2 linked regions of the Halorussus limi genome follow. The main gene of each other region encodes a partner of the protein of the gene in region 2 in a complex. Links are inferred from orthologs where the notes say so. Each region holds a gene or a part of one and is shown on either strand. Other genes may lie near its edges. The genes, in order: M0R89_RS09085 and dph2.

Region 1 (3,314 bases), 1.1 Mb from region 2 along the record:
GGTCGGCCGTACTGGTGATGCGGAGTCCGTCCCGGCCGCGAGTCGGGCCGTCCTGCGCTCTCGCGGGTCGGTCTGCGACCGCCGCGGCGAGTTCGGATTCGAGGAACGAGACGAGTTTGTCGGTCGGGCCGACCCGGAGCGTGATGTCGTCGGCGTAGATGTCCTTCATGTGGTTGGCTATCTGGTAGCAGTGGGCCACCCGCCTGCGCTCGACCGACTTCCCCGAGAGCGCGAGGAACAGTACTTCCTCGGTCGATTGGGTGTGAGACGGGTGGGCCTGCTCGTGGCGGGCCATGTGGGCGAACTCGTGAAGCGCGAGTTCCGGGGCCATCGCGCTGGTCGCTGCCTGCCGGGAGATGTTCAGGACGTGGTCGTCGGGGTGGGAAGTCCACGTCCGCTCGTCGGGGTTCTCCCGGACGTGGACGTGGACTGGCGAGTCGAGGTCGTGTTCGGTCTCGAAGATGTCGCGGGCGCGGAGGAAGGGCGCGGCCGGACCCGGACCGTGGACGTGAACCTCCATGCGTATCTGTGGCAAGGCTTCGACCGGTATGACTCTTGCGTTGGTTGCGACGAGTTGCCGGTGCCTGTCGCGCTCGACTCGGAATTCAGGCCGTGCCAACGTCCGACGTCGTTCGGCCTACGCGCCTACGCCACTCCCTCACACGGTCGCTCGTGGCGAAACACTACGCTTTTCAACTTCCTTCGGGTAGAAGACCCATAATGGGAAGACGAAAGAAGATCGTCGAACAGTGCGAGCGACTGATGGACGAACCGGAGAACATCCGGAACATCGCTATCGCCGCACACGTCGACCACGGTAAGACCACGCTGACGGACAACCTTCTCGCTGGCGCCGGCATGATCGCCGACCAGGGCGAAGCGACGCAGCTGATGATGGACACCGAAGAGGACGAGCAGGAACGCGGTATCACCATCGACGCCGCGAACGTGTCCATGACTCACGAGTACGACGACACCGACCACCTCATCAACCTCATCGACACGCCGGGCCACGTCGACTTCGGTGGCGACGTGACCCGAGCGATGCGCGCCGTCGACGGCGCGCTCGTGGTGGTGGACGCGGTCGAGGGCGCGATGCCCCAGACCGAGACCGTCCTCCGACAGGCGCTCCGCGAGGGCGTCAAGCCCACCCTGTTCATCAACAAGGTCGACCGCCTCATCTCGGAACTCCAAGAGGGTCCCGAGGAGATGCAGCGCCGCCTGCTCAGCGTCATCGACGACGTGAACGAGCTTATTCGCGGCATGACCGAGGAGATGGACGACATCGAAGACTGGACGGTCTCCGTCGAGGAGGGCACCGTCGGCTTCGGGTCCGCGCTCTACAAGTGGGGCGTCTCGATGCCCTCGATGCAGCGCACCGGGATGGACTTCGGCGACATCATGGAGTTGGAGCGCGCCGACAAGCGCCAGGAACTCCACGAGCGCACACCGCTGTCGGACGTCGTGCTCGACATGGTCTGTGAGCACTTCCCGAACCCCATCGACGCCCAGCCCCGTCGTATCCCGCGCGTCTGGCGCGGCGACGACTCCTCGGACCTCGCCGAGGGGATGCGCCTCGTCGACGAGGAAGGCGAAGTCGTGCTGATGGTCACCGACATCGGCGTCGACCCCCACGCCGGCGAAATCGCCGCGGGTCGCGTCTTCTCCGGCACGCTGGAGAAGGGCCAAGACCTCTACGTCTCCGGAACGGCCGGAAAGAACCGCGTCCAGAGCGTCGGCATCTACATGGGCGGCGAGCGCGAGGAAGTCGACCGCGTGCCCGCCGGGAACATCGCGGCGGTCACCGGTCTCAAGGACGCCATCGCGGGTTCCACCGTGTCCAGCGTCGAGATGACGCCGTTCGAGTCCATCGAACACATCTCGGAGCCGGTCATCACGAAGTCCGTCGAGGCGAAGAACATGGACGACCTGCCGAAGCTCATCGAGACGCTCCGACAGGTCTCCAAGGAAGACCCGACCATTCAGGTCACGATTAACGAGGACACCGGCGAGCACCTCATCTCCGGACAGGGTGAGCTTCACCTCGAAGTCATCACTCAGCGCATCGAGCGCAACCAGGGCATCCCGGTCAACACCGGCGAACCCATCGTCGTCTTCCGCGAGGCCATCCAGGAGACCACCGACGTCATCGAGGGCATCTCGCCGAACCGCCACAACCGGTTCTACATCCAGGCCCAGCCGCTCACCGAAGAGATTATCGAGAAGATCAAGCGCGGCGACGTGTCGATGGACATGCCCGAGCAGGAGCGCCGTGAGGCGCTTCAGGAAGCGGGCATGGGCAAGGACATGTCCCAGAACGTCGAGCACATCCACGGGACCAACATCCTCATCGACGACACGAAGGGTATCCAGCACCTCAACGAGACGATGGAACTCGTCATCGAGGGTCTCGAAGAGGCGCTCGACGACGGCCCGCTGGCGGCCGAACCCGTTGAGGGGACGCTCCTCCGTCTGGAGGACGCGAAGCTTCACGAGGACACCATCCACCGCGGCCCGGCGCAGGTCATCCCTGCGGTCCGTAACGCCGTCCACAACGCCCTCGTGCAGGGTGAGGTCCGGATGCTAGAGCCGATGCAGGACGTGCGCATCGACGTGCCCAACGAGTACATGGGCGCCGCCTCCGGCGAGATTCAGGGTCGCCGTGGCCGCGTCGACGACATGTACCAGGAAGGCGACCTCATGGTCGTCGAGGGCATCGCGCCGGTCGACGAGATGATCGGCTTCTCCTCGGACATCCGGAGCGCCACCGAGGGCCGCGCGTCGTGGAACACCGAGAACGCCGGCTTCGAGGTCATGGCCGACAACCTCCAGCGCGAGACCATCATGGAGATTCGAGAGCGCAAGGGCATGAAGCTCGAACTCCCCGAGGCCATCGACTACATCTAAGCGTCGCGGTCTCCTCTCTCCGTTTCTTCTCCTCTCGCTTTCGCGGTCTTCTTTCGGTTCGCAACACAGGCCGACCCTGAGAGACTTCTGCTGTCGCCTGAATCCGGCGTAGGCGGTGTATAATAAAGTCATTCGTTACCACACGTCTACTCGTCCAACCATGGTCTCTCTCGTCACCCTGTTCTGGGTCGGGGTCGTCGCGCTCCTGTGGGTCGGTCTCGTCGCGGCCATCTGGGCGCTCGTGTCCGCCGGCAGCGAGTACCCACAGGAGGTCCCACAGACGCCGACCAACGACTGAGTCGTCGGGAGTCGCCCGCAGGTAGCGACGCCGTTCGCTCTTCCTACTCGTCTCTGTTTTCCCACTCGTCTCTATTCTCTCAGTCCGTCCGTAATTGGTAGTTCCGCTG
Region 2 (3,268 bases):
GAAGGAGAACGTTCGGATTCGGTTCTCAGTCCAGCGTAATCGGACCGTCCAGGTCGAGCGTGACGCCCTCGCGGTGGGCGCGCTCCGCGACAGCGGCCAGTGCGGGCCGGACCTTCGACTCGTCGCCCACGCTGTCGAACTCGACGGTGACGGTACTCGCGCCGAGGAAGGCGGCGGTGCGCACGTACTCGCGGACGCGGTCGGCCTCGTCCTGCGTGGCGAACGAGCAGTCCTCTCCGAAGCAGGCGTCCACGACCACGCGGGCGGCCACGAGGTCGTCGGCGTCGAGTTCGCGCTTGAGGTCCATGAGGTCGGCGCGCGCGGTCGGGATGGCGTCGGCGTCGAGGCTGACGGGCGTGGCGTCTTCGACGCGACAGCGTTCGATGGCAGTTCGGACGTCCGCGGAGCGAGTGGCGCTCATCGTTACCAGCACATACCCGTTACTCATACAAAAAGGTTCGGTAGATGCGCGTGAGTTATATTCCTGTGGGCGTCTCGTCAGGGCGCCGTCATTCGACGCCGTTTCGGTTGGGGGTGTCTCTACACCTCGACTCACTCGTCCATCGCACGCCGGAGGACGCGCTCGACGAACTCACCTTTTCGTTCGGTGTACGCCTCCCGGTCGTCCGGGTGTTTTTTCGCCAACTCTCGTTTCAGCGCCTCGTACTCCTGGGCAACGTCGGGATGGGAGCGGAGAAAATCGCGGAATGCAATCGCCTCCCGATAGCAGTCAGTGTCGCGTTCGGTGAGCGAGAGATAGTGAGTGCGATTCGTCCGCGGTCCCTTGGCGAGAAAGAGTCGTTCCGGAACGTCGTCTTCCGGTCGGTACTCGTAGCCGTGTGATTCGAGGAGCGGGACGAGTTCGGTCGCGTCCTCCACGTCTGCCACGACCGCCAACAGGTCGATGATTGGTTTCGCGGCCAGTTCCTCGACGGCGGTGCTACCCACGTGTTCGTAGTCGAGCAGACGGTCACCGGCGATGGCCTCCAGTCGCCGGACCTCCGCCTCGTAATGCCGTTTCCACTCGGGTTGGTGAGGGCGAAGTTCTACCGTCCCGCGCTCCAAGCCGACCATACGGAGTGCGTCGCCCGGAAGGAGTAAAAAGTCAGGGAGCCGCCGTCACCACGTGCCGTGGAACGTGTCGAAGCTGAGTTCGTCCAGCGGCTTGTTGCCGACCGCGATTTCGTACTCGCCGGGGGTCAGCATCGGCTTGTGGAACTGCGGGCCGTCGTCGGTCGTGATGCGCGGGCATCCGGTGTTCACGAAGGCGTCCATGTCGAAGTTTCGGAGTCGGTCGGGGGTCACCTCGTCCATCGTGATGAGGTAGGCGTCGTCGTTGTCGTCGAGAATCTCTTGGGCCTGTTCCCAGCGGCCCTGTCCGATTTTAGTGCAGAAGATGACGCCCCACTTCTCGGCGTCCATCGCCTTGTGGACCGAGGCGTAGCGCTGTTTCAGGAACTTCTCGGTGTCTGCGACCGTGACGACGTTGTTGACGGGGTCGGCGATGACGACGTTCTTGTCGGGATGCTCCATCGCGAGGCCGAGCGGGTGGAACTTCCCGCCGCCGACGTACAGTACTTGATCGGCGTCGATGTCGGCGCTGGCGTAGTTACAGCCCAGCACCTGCCCCTCGTGGGTGAGTCGGTCGTCGCCCCGGCGGGTGTGGACCTCGTAGCCGCGCTCGTCCAGCCACGACTTCATCTCCTCGAAGCGGTTCATGTGCTGGGCCGTGGTGACGAGTCCGACGTGAGGGTCCTCGTCGGGGTCGGCGAGTTCGTCGAGCGACTCCTCCATGATGGGGAACACGTCCACGTTCGAGAAGAGGGGGACGTAGATGACCTTGTCCGTGTTCTTCATCGGCGAGTGGCCGAAGTGGACGAACACGTCGGTCCGCTTCATCAGGAAGGTGTCGAGGTCGCAGGCCCCGTAACAGGGCTGGCCCGACAGCATCACGGTCACGTCGTCGGGGACGAGTTCGCGGATGTCGTCGGCGACCTTCGGGCCGCGGCGCTTCAGTCCCTCGGGGAACTGCAGTCCGACCTTGGTGGCGTCGCGCTCCTCTACCGCCTCCACGATGCGGTCAAGTTCGTAATCCCACTCCCGGTCGTGCTTGAGAGACATGCCGGTGTTTCGGAGGTCTCCCTCGCTGTACTCGGAGTCTTGGCTCATTGGAATTGGTTTGTCGGTCAGGACGTTTAAGGACGATGTTCTCTAACCGGGACCGTTTCGACGTCGGAGGGCCGCGCCGTCGCGTCCGTCGCGGTACGTCCGAACCGAACGAAGCCTTGACTCGCCGACGCTCGGAGGTGCATCCGGCAGGTCTAAAACGCCGCAGTTCCAACAGACCGGTACATGAGCATCGAAACCGAGGCCGACGGCGAGGCGACTGAGCTCTCCCGCGTCGAAGAACTCGCAGGCGAACTCGGCGAGGCACTCGCCCAGACGCCCGAGTACCAGCGGTTCGAGGAGACCAAGGAGGCCGTCGAGCAGGACGACGAGGCCCAAGAGAAGGTCCAGGAGTTCGAGCAGTTGCGCCAGGAGTTCATGCTCGCGCGCCAGACCGGCGAGGCGACCCAAGAGGACATCCAGAAGGTCCGCGAGGCCCAGCAGGAACTGCACTCCCTGCCGGTGATGGACGAGTACCTGCAGGCACAGGAGGACCTCGAGGAGAAGATGGAGTCGGTCAATCAGGCCATCTCGGAGCCGTTGGCCGTCGACTTCGGCGACCAGGCGAGCGGTTGCTGCGAAGACTAGCGCCGCGGTTATTTTCTCGTTCGGCCGCGACGGTCGGCGTCGAGTTCGACGCCTACCGGTCGTCTGTCGGTTCGTTTACGAAATTTGGCAACGAGACCTAAGTTTCCAGACCCCGACTCTGTTTACGGTGGGAAATATGGCAGACGACAGGACAAGTAACACGAACGTAGACCGCGACGGCGAAACGAACGTCACGACCGACCGCAGCACGATTCGGACGTGGATAGAGGACAGCGGGTACAAGCCCGCGTACCGGACGAGCGACTCGGGCGAGCGAGAACCGCACGTCCACTACCCCGAGGACGACTCGACCGAGAACGTCGAAGAGGCCTCGTGGGACGAGTTCCACGAGCATCTCGAAGAGAACGAACTCGCGCTGGTCCGGCACGACGACCGGCAGAGCGAGGGCCGCGAGCAGTTCGAGTTCGTGGACCGGACCGAGGCCATCGAGCGCGCCACGCTCGAAGACGAGGAGGTCGAGCAGGCCCTGATGGAGGGCGAGACGGTCGAGACC

What was found.
Region 1: the proteins of dph2 (region 2) and M0R89_RS09085 are in contact, whole or in part, in a crystal structure (PDB 6Q2D), measured with the Methanobrevibacter smithii proteins. The link is inferred for Halorussus limi from one-to-one orthologs. Residues at the interface, in WP_011954460.1 of Methanobrevibacter smithii: Met1, Met3, Tyr4, Pro28, Glu29, Gly30, Leu31, Met33, Phe58, His80, Thr124, Gln126, Ser179, Gly180, Asn181, Phe182, His183, Leu185, Tyr201, Asn202, Phe211, Ile215, Arg291, Asp295, Asp296, Gln298, Met299; in WP_011954157.1 of Methanobrevibacter smithii: Pro482, Asn483, Lys484, His485, Tyr553, Asp555, Glu556, Glu559, Leu560, Leu591, His592, Glu593, Asp594, Ala595, Val596, His597, Arg598, Gly599, Pro600.

The regions. Positions count from the first base shown.
Region 1 is NZ_CP096659.1:1,769,811-1,773,124, forward strand. Bases 320-3,313 are described here. They hold M0R89_RS09085 (elongation factor EF-2), read left to right. Parts: upstream 320-720; coding sequence 721-2,907; downstream 2,908-3,313. Other genes in these bases: M0R89_RS09080 (DUF5781 family protein), read right to left, coding at 320-520; M0R89_RS09090 (hypothetical protein), read left to right, coding at 3,068-3,205. Also shown: more of M0R89_RS09080, read right to left, coding at 1-319. UniProt on the Methanocaldococcus jannaschii protein: Catalyzes the GTP-dependent ribosomal translocation step during translation elongation.
Region 2 is NZ_CP096659.1:2,861,665-2,864,932, reverse strand. What follows is about bases 145-3,092. They hold dph2 (diphthamide biosynthesis enzyme Dph2), read right to left. Parts: upstream 2,170-3,092; coding sequence 1,120-2,169; downstream 145-1,119. Other genes in these bases: M0R89_RS14705 (DUF8593 domain-containing protein), read left to right, coding at 2,891-3,092; M0R89_RS14710 (YlbF/YmcA family competence regulator), read left to right, coding at 2,353-2,754; M0R89_RS14720 (GrpB family protein), read right to left, coding at 553-1,074; M0R89_RS14725 (DUF7961 family protein), read right to left, coding at 145-421. Also shown: more of M0R89_RS14725, read right to left, coding at 26-144; more of M0R89_RS14705, read left to right, coding at 3,093-3,268. UniProt on the Methanocaldococcus jannaschii protein: Catalyzes the first step of diphthamide biosynthesis, i.e. the transfer of the 3-amino-3-carboxypropyl group from S-adenosyl-L-methionine (SAM) to the C2 position of the imidazole ring of the target histidine residue in translation elongation factor 2 (EF-2).